3 regions of the Buttiauxella sp. AC038 genome follow, and region 1 is predicted to be linked to each of the others. Evidence: predicted binding sites of a transcription regulator. Region 1 holds the regulator's gene; each other region holds the start of a gene.
The links. Region 1 encodes LexA, which represses DNA repair genes until DNA is damaged. Its sites were predicted from a motif close to TNCTGTATGTACATACAGNA; they were not measured.
Positions count from the first base shown of each region.

Region 2: AC0IXI_RS14325 (metal-dependent hydrolase) is a predicted target of LexA. The motif match lies at 2,347-2,366, and genes of this name have one in related genera.
Region 3: rmuC (DNA recombination protein RmuC) is a predicted target of LexA. The motif match lies at 3,500-3,519, and genes of this name have one in related genera.

Region 1 covers NZ_CEEDCQ010000001.1:4,656,173-4,661,195, forward strand. Annotated here, with positions in the region: gene zur (zinc uptake transcriptional repressor Zur) at 1-120, shown strand, start outside; gene AC0IXI_RS22035 (CsbD family protein) at 203-412, opposite strand; gene dinF (MATE family efflux transporter DinF) at 572-1,903, opposite strand; gene lexA (transcriptional repressor LexA) at 1,978-2,586, opposite strand; gene AC0IXI_RS22050 (diacylglycerol kinase) at 2,695-3,063, opposite strand; gene plsB (glycerol-3-phosphate 1-O-acyltransferase PlsB) at 3,190-5,023, shown strand, end outside.
Region 2 covers NZ_CEEDCQ010000001.1:3,018,988-3,024,010, forward strand. Annotated here, with positions in the region: gene AC0IXI_RS14310 (YniB family protein) at 1-516, opposite strand, end outside; gene hxpB (hexitol phosphatase HxpB) at 684-1,352, shown strand; gene kduD (2-dehydro-3-deoxy-D-gluconate 5-dehydrogenase KduD) at 1,509-2,270, shown strand; gene AC0IXI_RS14325 (metal-dependent hydrolase) at 2,384-2,974, shown strand; gene AC0IXI_RS14330 (L-cystine transporter) at 3,108-4,499, shown strand; gene AC0IXI_RS14335 (tetratricopeptide repeat protein) at 4,633-5,023, shown strand, end outside.
Region 3 covers NZ_CEEDCQ010000001.1:4,760,973-4,765,995, forward strand. Annotated here, with positions in the region: partial or broken gene ubiB (ubiquinone biosynthesis regulatory protein kinase UbiB) at 1-504, opposite strand, end outside; gene ubiJ (ubiquinone biosynthesis protein UbiJ) at 501-1,106, opposite strand; gene ubiE (bifunctional demethylmenaquinone methyltransferase/2-methoxy-6-polyprenyl-1,4-benzoquinol methylase UbiE) at 1,120-1,875, opposite strand; gene rmuC (DNA recombination protein RmuC) at 2,049-3,455, opposite strand; gene udp (uridine phosphorylase) at 3,590-4,351, opposite strand; gene AC0IXI_RS22520 (dienelactone hydrolase family protein) at 4,622-5,023, shown strand, end outside.

The DNA.
Region 1 (5,023 bases):
CATCATAACGTTATTGAGGCGCATGGCTTATGCAGCGCATGTGCAGAAGTTGAAGCTTGTAGCCACCCGGATGCTTGCGGGCATGACCACTCAGTTCAGTCGAAGAAGAAATCTCGTTAGATTGGTTGGATTTGAGTTGAATGGAACGGTACATCCATGTACCAGGGCAGGGCTGAGAGTTAACACATCTGAGGGAAGCTAATTACCAACGGTATTTGTTGCGAGTTTCCCAATCAACGACTTCTTCCTCTGCCTTATCCTTTTCGTACCCATAACGCTCTTGAATTTTACCGACAAGCTGATCGCGTTTGCCTTCGATGACAGTCATATCATCGTCAGTCAGTTTGCCCCATTTCTCTTTTACTGTGCCTTTAAACTGTTTCCAGTTACCGCCGATTTCGTCTTTATTCATAATAATATCCTCATCGTTCGGGGGGAAGAACTGCTAAAAAATTACCAACGTCCAATGTGCTGCCATTTGGCCAACACCACTCTATCTGCTGGACGTGATAATAATTGTAGTCAAGGATATGGTGGTGGGGAGAAAACTAAGAATCTTTAACCATACGGCTTAACTTTGTACATTGTTAAACCAGCTATTTTGCTGCCAGTGACGACGCCAAATCCAACCTAACGCCAGCCCCCGCAGAGCAAGGAATACCGCTACAGACAGCCATAACCCGTGGTTGCCTAAATACGGAACAGTGAAGAGCGTTAGGCCGAAACCAACAGCGGCAACCGCCATGCTATTACGCATCTCAGCGCCTCTTGTCGCGCCAATAAACATCCCATCCAGCAAGTAGCACCAGACACCAACCACGGGTAACACAATCTGCCAGTGGAGATAACGATCGGCCTGTAGCTGTAATTGGGAAATGGACGTCAGAAGAGAAACAATTTGCTCGCCAAATAGGGCATACACCACGGCAAACATGAGCGCGACTAAACCCGCCTGCCGACAAGCTGCCCCCCAAACCTCGAGCAATTGACCACGATTCTTTGCACCATAAGCTTGCCCGGAGTGAGCTTCAACAGCATAGGCAAAACCATCAAGCGCATAAGCGGTAAACGTCAGGAGAGTCATTAACACCGCATTGACGGCGACAATTTCGCTGCCTAAGCGCGCACCAAAGATGGTGACTGAAGCAAAGCACACTTGCAGTAATAACGAGCGCAACATGATGTCCCGATTAAGCGCCAGTAAGCGCCGAACATTGCCACGCCAGGACTGTTTGAGCATCTCAAAGCTGATACCTCGCAAGCCCATAGCCTTCTTCACCATCAGCAATCCGATGAAAAATGTCGCGTATTCAGCAGTAACAGTCGCAAGTGCCGCCCCTTGAACATCAAGGTGCACCCCCATCACCAGCCACACATCCAGTACGATATTCAGAAGATTGCCGACTACCAGCAAGATAACCGGAGCTCGTGCGTATTGAACCCCTAGCAACCATCCCAGTAAAACGAGGTTGGCAAGCGAGGCTGGCGCACTCAGCCAGCGGATTTCAAGAAAGCGTTGCGCTTGTACGAGCACATCCTGATTGCCGCCGACAATTTGTAAAGCGAGTGAAATGAGGGGATCGCGCAGTAAGACAATTGCCACCCCTGCCCCTAGTGCCAGTAATAATGGTTGCACCAGTGCACGAGCTAACGCTGAGGGATTATTGGCACCAAAAGCCTGAGCAGTTAAACCTGTGGTACTCATTCGCAAAAACAGCAGCAACATAAACAGGAAGCTGGTTGCTGTCGCACCAATGGCAACACCGCCCAGATAAACAGGACTATCCAGATGACCAATAACAGCCGTATCGACAAGGCCAAGCAGCGGAACAGTAATGTTGGAGAAAATCATGGGTAAAGCGAGGCGCCAGAGCGCACGATCCGCTGTGGAGAATAATTGCATGACATCTCCTGAAGGAGATCAAAGATAATTAAGGCAGTGATGCGCACTTTAAATGCGCATCACCTAAAGAGATTTTACAGCCAGTCGCCGTTGCGGATAACCCCAACAGCCAGCCCTTCAATAGAGAAGTTATGCTCGCGTAGGTCAACCACGATCGGTTCAAACTCACTGTTTTCTGGCAACAGATGAACGGTGTTGCCCTGTTGTTTTAAGCGCTTAACGGTAACTTCATCATCGATACGCGCGACAACAACCTGGCCATTACGCACATCCTGGGTTTTATGAACCGCAAGCAGATCGCCATCCATAATGCCGATGTCTTTCATCGACATACCGCTGACGCGCAGCAAGAAGTCGGCATTTGGTTTAAACAGTGATGGGTCGACCTGATAATGGCCTTCGATGTGTTGCTGTGCAAGGAGTGGCTCACCTGCAGCAACACGCCCAACCAGTGGAATACCGGTCACTTCTTCCACCAACAGGCGGATACCACGGGATGCGCCAGAAACAATTTCAAGCACACCTTTACGGGCAAGTGCTTTTAAATGCTCTTCAGCGGCGTTCGGAGAACGGAACCCCAGACGTTGAGCAATCTCGGCACGAGTCGGTGGCATGCCGGTCTGGCTGATATGATCCCGAATAAGATCAAACACCTCTTGCTGCCTGGTAGTTAACGCTTTCATTCCGCCCCCTGGGTGTTTATACAGTTATGCTGTGAGTATATACAGTCAAAGGTCAATTTGGAACCACAAATTAAGCAAAAAACCAGGCACTTAACTATTCTGGAAAGATCACCGCAAATGCGACCAAAGCAGCGTGACCCAGGTAATTACCGCGAGGATAATTGAAATTAATACTGCGGCCGAGCCCATGTCTTTGGCTCGCCCGGAAAGTTCGTGATAATCAGTGCCAACACGGTCGACAAGAGCCTCGATAGCGCTGTTGAGGATCTCGACAATCATGACCAACACGACTGAGCCGATAAGTAGAATGCGGGTAATGGGGTCGACATCTAACCAACATGCGATGGCAATGGCGATAACGGCAGAAACGCCTTCCTGGCGGAAAGCTGCTTCATTGATCCAGGCTGCTTTGAGCCCTTTCCATGAGTAGCCTGCGGCTTTGATGATACGGGTAAGTCCAGTGGTACTGCTCGCCATTTTAGGAAACCTTTTCAAATTATTTGCATCAATGCTTGTCAAAATTATAACGCCACAGAAATCTGGGTGAGATTCTGATATTCTTGCGGCGAATTTGCATCATTAACCTGAGGCTTTACATCGTTTATGTCAGGCTGGCCAAGAATCTACTACAAATTACTTAATTTACCATTAGGCGTTCTGGTAAAGAGCAAGTCCATTCCGGCAGATCCACAGGCCGAACTGGGCTTAGATCCCACACGCCCAATAATGTACGTTCTGCCGTATAACTCAAAGGCGGACTTATTAACCCTGCGCGCGCAATGCCTCGCGCACAACTTGCCCGACCCTCTCGAGCCATTAGAGATCGACGGTGCGGTATTGCCGCGCTATGTCTTTATCCATGGCGGCCCGCGCGTGTTCACTTATTACACGCCAAAAGAAGAGTCGATCAAGCTATTCCATGATTATCTCGACTTGCACCGCAGCAATCCAAATCTGGATGTGCAGATGGTGCCGGTATCGGTGATGTTTGGCCGCTCTCCGGGTCGCGAAAAAGGCGAAGTTAACCCGCCACTGAAGATGCTTAACGGCATTCAGAAATTCTTCGCGGTATCCTGGCTTGGGCGCGACAGTTTTGTGCGGTTCTCGGCACCTGTTTCGCTGCGCCAGATGGCAACCGATCACGGTACAGATAAAAAAATCGCCCAAAAACTGGCACGCGTGGCGCGTATGCACTTTGCTCGCCAGCGTTTAGCGACTGTAGGCCCGCGTCTGCCGGTACGTCAGGATCTGTTTAACAAACTTCTGGCCTCAAAAGCTATTGCCCGTGCAGTAGAAGATGAAGCGCGCAGCAAGAAAATCTCCCATGAAAAAGCACAGCAAAATGCTGTTGCCTTGATGGAAGAGATTGCGGCGAACTTCTCCTATGAAGCCGTGCGTTTGACCGACCGCGTATTAGGTCTGACGTGGAACCGCCTGTACCAGGGCATTAACGTTCATAATGCAGAACGTGTACGCCAACTGGCTCACGACGGCCACGAGATTGTCTATGTTCCCTGCCACCGCAGCCACATGGACTACATGCTTTTGTCTTACGTGCTTTACCACCAGGGGCTGGTTCCTCCGCACATTGCGGCGGGTATCAACCTGAACTTCTGGCCAGCAGGCCCGATTTTCCGCCGCCTGGGCGCGTTCTTTATTCGCCGTACCTTTAAGGGCAGCAAACTCTACTCCACCGTGTTCCGTGAATATCTTGGCGAGCTGTTTAGCCGTGGCTATTCCGTTGAATACTTTGTGGAAGGTGGCCGTTCTCGTACCGGCCGTTTGCTTGACCCGAAAACCGGCACGCTGTCGATGACCATTCAGGCCATGCTGCGTGGCGGTACTCGTCCAATTACATTGGTGCCAATTTACATTGGCTACGAGCATGTAATGGAAGTGGGGACTTACGCAAAAGAACTGCGCGGTGCGACCAAAGAAAAAGAAAGCTTCATGCAGATGGTTCGTGGGCTGAGCAAGCTGCGTAACCTCGGCCAGGGCTATGTTAACTTCGGCGAACCTATGCCGTTGATGACATTCCTCAACCAGCGAGTGCCTGAGTGGCGTGATTCAATCGACCCGATTGAATCCATTCGCCCGGCATGGTTAACGCCAACGGTTAATGAAATTGCTGCCGAACTGATGGTGCGTATTAACAATGCAGGCGCGGCAAACGCCATGAACCTGTGTTGTACCGCGCTCCTGGCATCGCGCCAGCGTTCACTGACGCGCGAACAACTGACCGAACAGCTCAACTGTTACCTGAGCCTGTTGCGTAATGTGCCGTATTCACCGGATGCGACCGCACCAGATCAGCCAGCAGAAGCGCTTATCGAACATGCGTTGCAGATGAACAAGTTTGAATTAGAGAAAGATACGATTGGTGACATCATCATTCTGCCGCGTGAGCAGGCAGTACTGATGACTTACTACCGTAACA
Region 2 (5,023 bases), 1.6 Mb from region 1:
AAAGAAGAAGTAGCCGATGACGATAATGATGATGGGTAAAACATAGAGCGGGAAAATTTGCAGGAAAATCGTGTGTCGTGGAACGACAATTTTTGCATCGATCTGCGCTTTCGTTAACCCTTCGGTGCCTTTTGCTTGTTCCAGAATCAACTGATCTTGCACACCTTCACGCAAAAACTTCGCCTGGCGGCTCATACGTGCCCCAGATGCCTGTAATGCGAGGCCAACAAATATCAGTGCGTAGATGACCCAGAACAGTATGTTTGCCTGCTGGTGGAACTCCGGTTGAGGCGAGTTGTACCAGAAGAAATTTAAAAATGGCGTATTGAAACGCATCATCTCAATCATGACATGAGCAAAATCCAGCATCACGGCATTAATGCCTGCCTGTTTTTCGCTGTGTGCATCCATAAACTTCAAAATCGAAATCAGTGTAGAAATTACCGCCGGGATAAAAATTACCCAGCCAGCCACACGTTTGAGTACGGCAATGCGTCCAGCTTGTTGATACGTCATTCGTTCCCCTTGGTTAAGACGCAACTTGTACGCACAAAGTCTACCTTGTCCGGTGTGATTTCGCCTGAGCTTTACGGGCGAATTTCACAAAGCAGTGGCATCCTCGGGTAATTCCAGCTATTGATTAGAGATCTTATCTTTAATACATAAATGACAGGAGTCGATAAATGGCTGTTACTCGCCAAATTGTAGCTGCAATTTTTGATATGGACGGTTTGTTGATTGATTCAGAACCGTTATGGGATGAAGCAGAGCTGGAGGTTATGGCAAGCATAGGCGTAGATATTTCCCGCCGTTGCGAACTACCCGATACGCTCGGCTTGCGTATCGATCTAGTCGTCGACCTGTGGTTCTCACACCAACCGTGGAATGGTCCAACGCGTGAAGAAGTGACCAACCGTGTCATTACCCGAGCCATCTCCTTAGTTGAAGAAAAACGCCCTCTCTTGCCAGGTGTGCGTAAAGCCGTTGCATTGTGCAAAGCACAGGGGCTGAAAGTAGGTTTAGCTTCTGCATCACCTCTGCATATGCTTGAACGCGTTCTGGAAATGTTTGATCTGCGTGACCAGTTTGATGCCATCGCCTCAGCTGAACACCTTTCTTACAGCAAACCGCACCCTCAGGTTTACCTGGATGCCGCAGCAAAATTAGGTGTCGATCCCCTTACCTGTGTGACACTTGAAGATTCCGTAAATGGAATGATTGCCACCAAAGCTGCACGGATGCGTTCAATCGTGGTTCCCGCCGAAGAAAACCATGATGATGTGCGCTGGTGTCTTGCCAACGTTAAACTCTCGTCACTGGTTGAATTACGCGCTGAACACCTGCTTGGCTAATCTTTTATAAGGTGCGGGACTCCCCGCATCTTTCTCGAAATCATACCTCCGTCAAAATTATTGAAACACTATTTCATATTAATTTGAATTTCCCCCATCCCGTATCTATTCTTGATTTACACGCGCATATGCGCTTTTCCGGATACCGGGGTAACTATGATTCTCGATGCTTTTAATCTGCAGGGTAAAGTCGCTATCGTCACAGGTTGTGACACTGGATTGGGTCAGGGAATGGCGATCGGCCTTGCTGAGGCTGGTTGTGACATCGTTAGTGTGAACCGCAAAATTCCGCACGAAACCGCGCAAAAAGTGGAAGCGCTGGGGCGACGTTTTCTCGCCATCCAGGCAGATTTAAGTCAGCACGAGGTCATTCCGGGCATCATCGAACAAGCTGTGGCGGGAATGGGAAAAATAGACATTCTGGTCAATAACGCGGGCACCATTCGCCGCGAAGACGCCCTTGAGTTTAGCGAGAAAAACTGGGACGACGTGATGAACCTGAATATTAAATCAGTGTTCTTTCTCTCTCAGGCGGTAGCAAAACAATTCATCAGGCAAGGTGGTGGCGGGAAAATTATTAATATCGCCTCAATGTTGTCATTCCAGGGCGGTATACGGGTTCCCTCTTATACGGCATCAAAAAGCGCGGTGCTCGGTGTCACGCGACTGCTGGCAAACGAATGGGCACAACACAATATTAATGTGAATGCCATTGCACCGGGATATATGGCTACTAACAATACTCAACAACTGCGTGAGGACGAAGTGCGCAGCCAGGAAATACTCGGCCGTATTCCAGCGGGCCGATGGGGTGTACCTGCGGATCTACAAGGCCCAATAGTTTTTCTCGCGTCAAGCGCGTCCGATTACGTCAACGGATATACCATTGCAGTCGACGGTGGCTGGCTAGCCCGGTAAATCCGCTATCGCCGGGTAACCGGCGGTAGCAAAATGTTACGCCGTCACCTCTTCCGTCTACTGTATAAAATCCCTATACTGTATGAATCGACAGTTTTCATCCAGGTAGTATCATGACGGCGGAAGGCCATCTTCTTTTTTCAATTGCCTGCGCAGTTTTCGCAAAAAACGCCGAACTCACGCCTGTGCTTGCTCAAGGAGACTGGTGGCATATTGTGCCGTCAGCCATTCTGACCTGCTTATTACCAGATATCGACCATCCAAAGTCGTTTCTGGGCCAGCGCCTGCCGTGGATTTCCAAACCTATCGCCCGTGCCTGCGGTCATAGGGGCTTTACACACAGTTTGTTTGCGGTGTTTGCAAGCCTTGCACTGTTCTATCTTAAAGTCCCTGAAACCTGGGTTATTCCCGCCGATGCGCTACAAGGCATGGTGTTGGGTTATTTGAGCCATATTCTGGCAGATATGCTTACGCCTGCTGGAGTTCCACTGCTGTGGCCATGCCGTCTGCGATTTCGCTTTCCGATTGTCAGACCGCAAAAAGGCAACCAACTTGAACGCGTTTTGTGTATGGCGCTGTTTGGTCTGGCTGTGTGGATGCCGCAAAGTTTGCCCGATAACAGTGCGGTACGTTGGTCATCACAGGTGATAATTTCAATGCAAATGACCTTCAACAGCCTTTTAAATCACCATTCAGCACAATAATTAGACGAAACTAATCAAAATGTAATAATCAATTCCTTTTGAATATAAGTGTCATTCTAAGCTTCTGGTACGATTTACAGAATAAAGATGGCAATCAGTCCATCTATTTAAAAAACACTCAGGAGATACGGGGATGAATTTTCCACTTATAGCGAACGTTATCGTGTTCGTTATTCTGCTGCTGTTGCTGGCGCAAACTCGCCACAAACAGTGGAGTCTGGCAAAGAAAGTACTACTTGGTTTAGCAATGGGCGTAGTGTTTGGCCTTGCGCTGCACACCATTTATGGCGAAGACAGCCCGGTACTTAAACAATCTATCCAGTGGTTTAACATCGTTGGTAACGGTTATGTACAACTGTTGCAAATGATCGTCATGCCATTAGTGTTCGCCTCAATTCTTAGTGCGGTAGCTCGTTTGCATAATGCCTCTTCACTGGGGAAAATCAGCTTCCTGACTATCGGAACCTTGCTGTTTACCACTTTGATCTCGGCACTTGTCGGCGTGTTGGTGACCAACCTGTTCGGTCTGACGGCTGAAGGTTTAGTACAAGGTACAGCTGAAACCGCTCGTCTAAGCACTATTGAAACCACCTACGTGGGCAAAGTGGCTGACCTGAACGTGCCGCAACTGATTCTGTCATTCGTGCCGAAAAACCCGTTTGCTGACCTGACTGGAGCGAATCCAACCTCAATCATTAGCGTAGTGATTTTCGCCGCATTCCTGGGTGTCGCCGCACTGAAATTACTCAAAGACGATGCGCCGAAAGGTGAACGTGTTCTGGTGGCTATCGACACGCTGCAAAGCTGGGTAATGAAGCTGGTGCGCCTGGTCATGCAATTGACGCCATATGGTGTACTTGCGCTGATGACCAAAGTTGTTGCCGGTTCAAACCTGCAAGACATCATCAAACTTGGTAGTTTCGTGGTTGCGTCTTATCTCGGTCTGGCAATTATGTTCGGCGTGCACGCAGTATTGCTGGCCGTAAACGGCGTGAGCCCGCTGAAATACTTCCGTAAGGTCTGGCCTGTACTGACTTTTGCCTTCACCAGTCGTTCAAGCGCCGCCAGCATTCCATTGAACGTTGAAGCGCAAACTCGCCGTCTGGGTGTTCCTGAGTCCATCGCAAGCTTTGCTGCGTCCTTTGGTGCCACCATTGGCCAGAACGGTTGTGCTGGTTTGTATCCTGCCATGCTGGCGGTGATGGTCGCTCCAACCGTCGGGATTAACCCGCTGGACCCTATTTGGATTGCAACTCTGGTTGGTATCGTAACCGTAAGCTCCGCAGGTGTTGCGGGCGTCGGTGGCGGTGCAACCTTCGCAGCCCTGATTGTTCTGCCAGCCATGGGCTTGCCGGTCACACTGGTAGCATTGCTGATTTCTGTTGAGCCACTTATTGATATGGGTCGTACTGCTCTGAACGTTAGCGGTTCAATGACTGCTGGTACTATCACCAGTCAGTTAATGAAGCAGACGGATAAAGAATTACTCAATAGCGATGAAGAAGCGGAATTGGCGCATCGCTAATCAGTAGCAAAACCACCTTATAATCTGCGACAATAAACGGTTCCTGTAACAGGGAACCGTTTTTTTTATTTATAACTTAGAGCCCCTCTCAGGGTGCCAAAATACTTTCGCCTTCTACGGACCTCTTCCCTCAATGAAACGACTCTGCATTCTACTTTTCTTCTTTGTCTCTGGCGCCTGGGCAGAAAATATCGATAGCCCTTACCTGAAACATGCGCAGGAAGGTGACAGCCGCGCACAATTCTATCTTGCCGATACCCTGGTTAGTGCCGGCGAATATCAGCAGGCAGAAAGCTGGGCTGCAAAATCAGCCGCTCAGGGTGATGCCGACGCCATGGCGTTATTGGCTCAACTCAAAATACTTGATCCTGCTACCGCTGATTACCCACAGGCTAAATCGTTAGCAGAGCAGGCCGTACAACGAGGCAGCCAGTCTGGAAAAGTGACTCTGGCACGCATTTTCGTTAATACCCAAGCGGGTAAACCCGATTACACCAGGGCCATTGAACTGCTTGAAAGCGCCT
Region 3 (5,023 bases), 100 kb from region 1:
TTTCATATCCGCTTTGATGATTGGCAAAATGTCCGGGCGAATGACTTTGATAACCACTTCTCGCCCATTTTCTTTCAGGCGAGCGGTATGTACCTGGGCAATGGAAGCTGACGCAAGCGGCTTGATTTCAAAATCGTCAAACCAGGCTTCTACAGGAAGCCCTCCCATCGCTTGTTCGATTTGTTTTTTTGCCAGCGCCCCGTCAAATGGTGCAACGCGGTCCTGCAACATCGCCAGTTGATCGGCAATTTGCGGCGGGAACAAGTCACGACGTGTAGAAAGCATCTGCCCAAACTTGATCCATACCGGGCCAAGCTCTTGTAAAGCCAGACGCAAACGCTCACCCAGAGGCTTTTCTTTATGGCGGTTTGGCATCCAGAAAAGCGTACGCCGCCAGATACGTAATGGCAGCGTAATGCGGATACGAGGGATCAGTTCATCCAGACCATAACTAAGAAAAGTGCGGACAATGAAATAGAGGCGACGAATTTCTCCAGGCGTCATTTGTTCTCCAGTTTGTTCAGTCGCGCGATGAGTGCGTCAACATTTCGTTCGACTGCTGCCGTTTCCTCAGCAAACCATGCAACCTCAAGCGATCCCGGTGCCATCTTCCACTCTTCCGTAATGGCTTCTGACAGGTATTGCTGGTTACGAGTAAATCCTTTCTTGAATAACTTACCGCCACCACGGATAACTTTACTGATACCTTCGGCGGCAATATCACCGATGTAAGGTGCTAATAATTCAGCAGGATCGAACTCGGCAAGATCCATCAGAGAAACCCAATTCTGGACAACCTGAAGATCGCCTTGAACCTCTAATTCACCGCTGCGAATCAGCGCAGTAAGCTGCTGCCTGTCACGTAGTTTAGGCAAGGTGCCAAGCCCGGTTAGCACCTTGCAATCAGCTTCATCTTCCCACTGACCCAGTACATCAATTTGCTGTTCGCTAAAGACCAGAACAATTGGCGAAGAGAACTCTTTGAGCTCAACGCGTAACACCTTACCCACTAAGCGCTGACGTGCCGCTTTCAGTCCCCGATCGCGCCAGAGAAAAGTATTGAGAATATTTTCAATTCCGGCAGTCATTAGCGGTGTAAAAGGCATCACGAGTTCCCTGTCAGAATTTATAACCACGGTGCAGAGCAACTACGCCAGCGGTCAGGTTGAAATAGGTGGTATTTTCAAAGCCCGCATCTTCCATCATCGCTTTCAATGTTTCTTGATCAGGATGCATGCGAATAGACTCAGCCAGATAACGGTAACTTTCCGCATCCTGCGCAACAATTTCACCGATTCGCGGCAAAATGTGGAAGGAGTACGCATCATAAGCTTTGCTCAGTGGTTCAATAATCGGTTTAGAGAATTCCAGAACCAACAGGCGGCCACCTGGTTTTAATACGCGATACATTGAACGCAGCGCTTTCTCTTTGTCTGTCACATTTCGCAGGCCAAAAGAGATGGTGATGCAGTCAAAGAAATTATCCGGGAATGGCAGGGCTTCAGCGTTAGCCTGAACATAGTTCACGTTGCCAACCACACCGATGTTGCGCAGTTTTTCGCGCCCCATTTTCAGCATTGAGTCATTGATATCAGCCAGAACCACTTCGCCTGTTTCACCTACCAGACGGGAGAACTTAGCGGTTAAATCACCGGTTCCGCCTGCTAAGTCCAGTACGCGCTGACCACGACGAACACCACTGCAATCAATGGTGAAACGCTTCCATATACGATGGATGCCAAATGACATTAAGTCATTCATTACGTCGTATTTTGCGGCCACAGAGTGGAACACATTAGCGACCATATCGGCCTTCTGTTCCTTCGCTACAGTGCGAAAGCCAAAGTGTGTTGTTTCCTGGGATTCTTCAACCATCTCAATGCCTGCTTATCCAAAAAATGTTCGTGAAGTGTAACAGAATGAGCCCTAAAGCCCTATGCTTCAAGCTGCAGGGGTGTTGGCTGCACTCACAAACCCCAGTCACTTACTTTAGTAAGCTCCTGGGGATTTGTTCCTTTGCCGCCTACCTGCAACTCGAGTTATTCTTGCTACAAACTGTTTTCCATATTCTTCTCTTCGTCGTTTTCATGCTCATGGCGCTCGATATTATCGCCTTCTTCAAGTCTGGCCTGTTCGACTAAATCAGGATTAATCTCACGTTTAACCTCAACGCCCAGACCACGAAATGCATCTGCCTGGATGAGAATATTGCCGCGCCCGGAAGAGAGTTTTTTCATCGCCTGGCGGTAATTATCCTGGGCTTTATCGAGGCTTTGACCAATCGCCGACATGTCATCAACAAAGAGGCGCATTTTGTCATAGAGTCGGCTGGCACGTTCGGCAATTTGTTGCGCATTCCGGCTCTGGTGCTCATAACGCCACAAATTGGCAACCGTTCTTAATGCCACCAATAATGTGGTTGGGCTAACGAGCATAATGTTATTTCTGAGCGCTTCGCTGATCAATTCAGGCTGGCGGTCGATCGCCAGTAAAAATGCGGGCTCAACCGGGATAAACATCAGCACATAATCCAGCGACCGCAGCCCAGGCAACTGCTGATAGTCTTTACGGCCCAGCATGCGAATGTGGTTACGCACCGCTGCAATATGCTCGTTGAGGGCAATTTCACGAGTTACGTCGCCGTCACCGTTGTAGTAACGCTCATAGGCCACCAGCGTCATTTTGGCGTCGATAACCACATCTTTGCCTTGTGGGAGGCGCACAATGACATCCGGCTGCATGCGGCTATTATTTTCTAGCTGAATGTTTACCTGAGTTTCGTATTCATACCCTTCGCGTAAGCCAGACGCCTCCAGCACCCGCGTCAACACAACCTCACCCCAGTTACCCTGGGTTTTATTATCCCCTTTCAGGGCTTTGGTGAGATTGAGCGCCTCTTGCGCCATTTGCGCATTCAATTGCTGAAGGTTACGAATTTCGTGGGTTAGCGTGTGGCGTTCGCGAGCTTCCTGCCCAAAGCTTTCCTGAACCTGGCGGCGGAAACCATCCAGTTGTTCGCGCAGTGGTGAAAGCAACCCATTCAAGCTTTGGCGGTTTTGTTCTTCAACTTTACGGCCACTGTGTTCAAAGATGCGGTTAGCGAGGTTTTCAAACTGTTCACTCAGGCGCTGTTCGCTGTTGAGCATCTGGCGATGTTTGTCATCAGCATTAAGACGAGTTTGTTCAAGCAGCGTGGAGAGTTCGCGGATATCCGCTTCTTGGGCACTGTTAATTTCAAGCTGAGTGCGCAACTCGCGGTTGAGTTGCTCGCATTCTTCTTTCCAGTGCTGGTTTTGCTGTAACTCCTGCCGTGCAGCAGTCAGTTCGCCGTAGATTTCTCTTTGTTCTTCATGCAGTGCGGATTGCCGCCCGGCCGCCCGCAAACTTGCCAGCAACCAACCAGTCAGAACCCCAACCAGCGCAATACCGAGCCCGAATAAAATAGAAATATCCACAGTCACTCCAACAAGCCATGCCAGACACCAGCAAAATAAAATTGTGCTGTATAAATGTCCAGATGAAAAGGAGTTTACTGCGAGACGTTACGCAAAGCGTAAAAATTAAGCCGGCTTGCACCGGCTTTGGGGGACTAGATCAGGCGGCGAGCTGCTTCCACGACGATTTTCACCGCATGGCTTTCCGTTTTCTTCATGGTCTCAGCGTTCGGGATCTCTTGCTGAGTACGGTTCACAATCACACCCGCAACCATACCCGCACGCAGGCCCTGGCTTGCACACATGGTCAGAAGTGTTGCTGATTCCATCTCGTAGTTCATCACGCCCATCTGCTGCCACTCTTCCATAGAGCCTTTGTAGCGATTCACTACACGACCTGAGAAGGTGTCGTAACGCTCCTGGCCAGGATAGAAGGTATCTGAAGACGCCGTTACACCAATGTGAGTCGTTGCGCCGATAGATTTCGCGGCTTCAACCAGTGCAGTGGTACATGCAAAATCAGCAACCGCCGGGTATTCCATTGGAGCAAAGTGCAAGCTGGCACCGTCAAGGCGCACAGAAGCAGTTGTCACCAGAACATCACCAACATTGATATGTGGCTGAATTGCACCGGTAGTCCCGATACGCAGGAAAGTACGAATCCCCAGCTGTGCCAGTTCTTCCACCGCGATAGAGGTTGATGGACCACCAATACCGGTGGAACAGACGATAACTGGCTTGCCGTCTAACTCAGCACGCCAGGTAGTAAATTCACGGTGGGCAGCCAATTTGACCGGCTTATCCATCAGCACAGCGATTTTTTCAACTCGCTCAGGATCGCCCGGGACGATGGCAAGTGTTGCCCCTTGCAGATCGCTTTTAGTGAGGCCGAGGTGAAAAACATCAGACTTGGACATAACAGACTCCTGCATTGAATAGGTTGGCTTACATTGCAATGGGGGTACTGTACAGAACCCTCGCAAAGAATTTCGTGACGCATTTCACTTTGAATCAAACAAGTTACATTATTTTCAACTGAAACAGTGATGAAAATCACACTTAAATGGGTGGCGCACATAGTTCTGATATTGAGAAGAAGGCGACTAAACAATCCACCAGCAACTCGAAGAATAACGGGGAAAAGCTATAGTTATCGCACTGCGCTAATTCTGGTAAGGAGAATGCCAATGAAAGAAGAACATATAGGTAAATCACCGGGCGGGCATTTTGCGCCAGCGGCCTCCCCTCTTGCTTCAACCGTATTGCATACCCCAGATGATGCTATTCATGCAGGGGAAACCTCAATTCCTACGCAGGGCGAAAACATGCCGGCGTTCCATGCCAGACCAAAAGGGGCGGAAGGCCCACTGCCGATTGTAATCGTGGTGCAGGAAATTTTCGGTGTGCATGAACACATTCGTGATGTTTGTCGCCGCCTGGCGCTGGAAGGGTATCTGGCAATCGCGCCAGAGCTCTATTTCCGCCAGGGTGATCCCAATGAGTATGCCGATATCCCTACCCTTTTCAGCGAGCTGGTTTCAAAAGTGCCCGATGCACAGGTGCTCGCGGATCTTGATCACGTCGCTAAT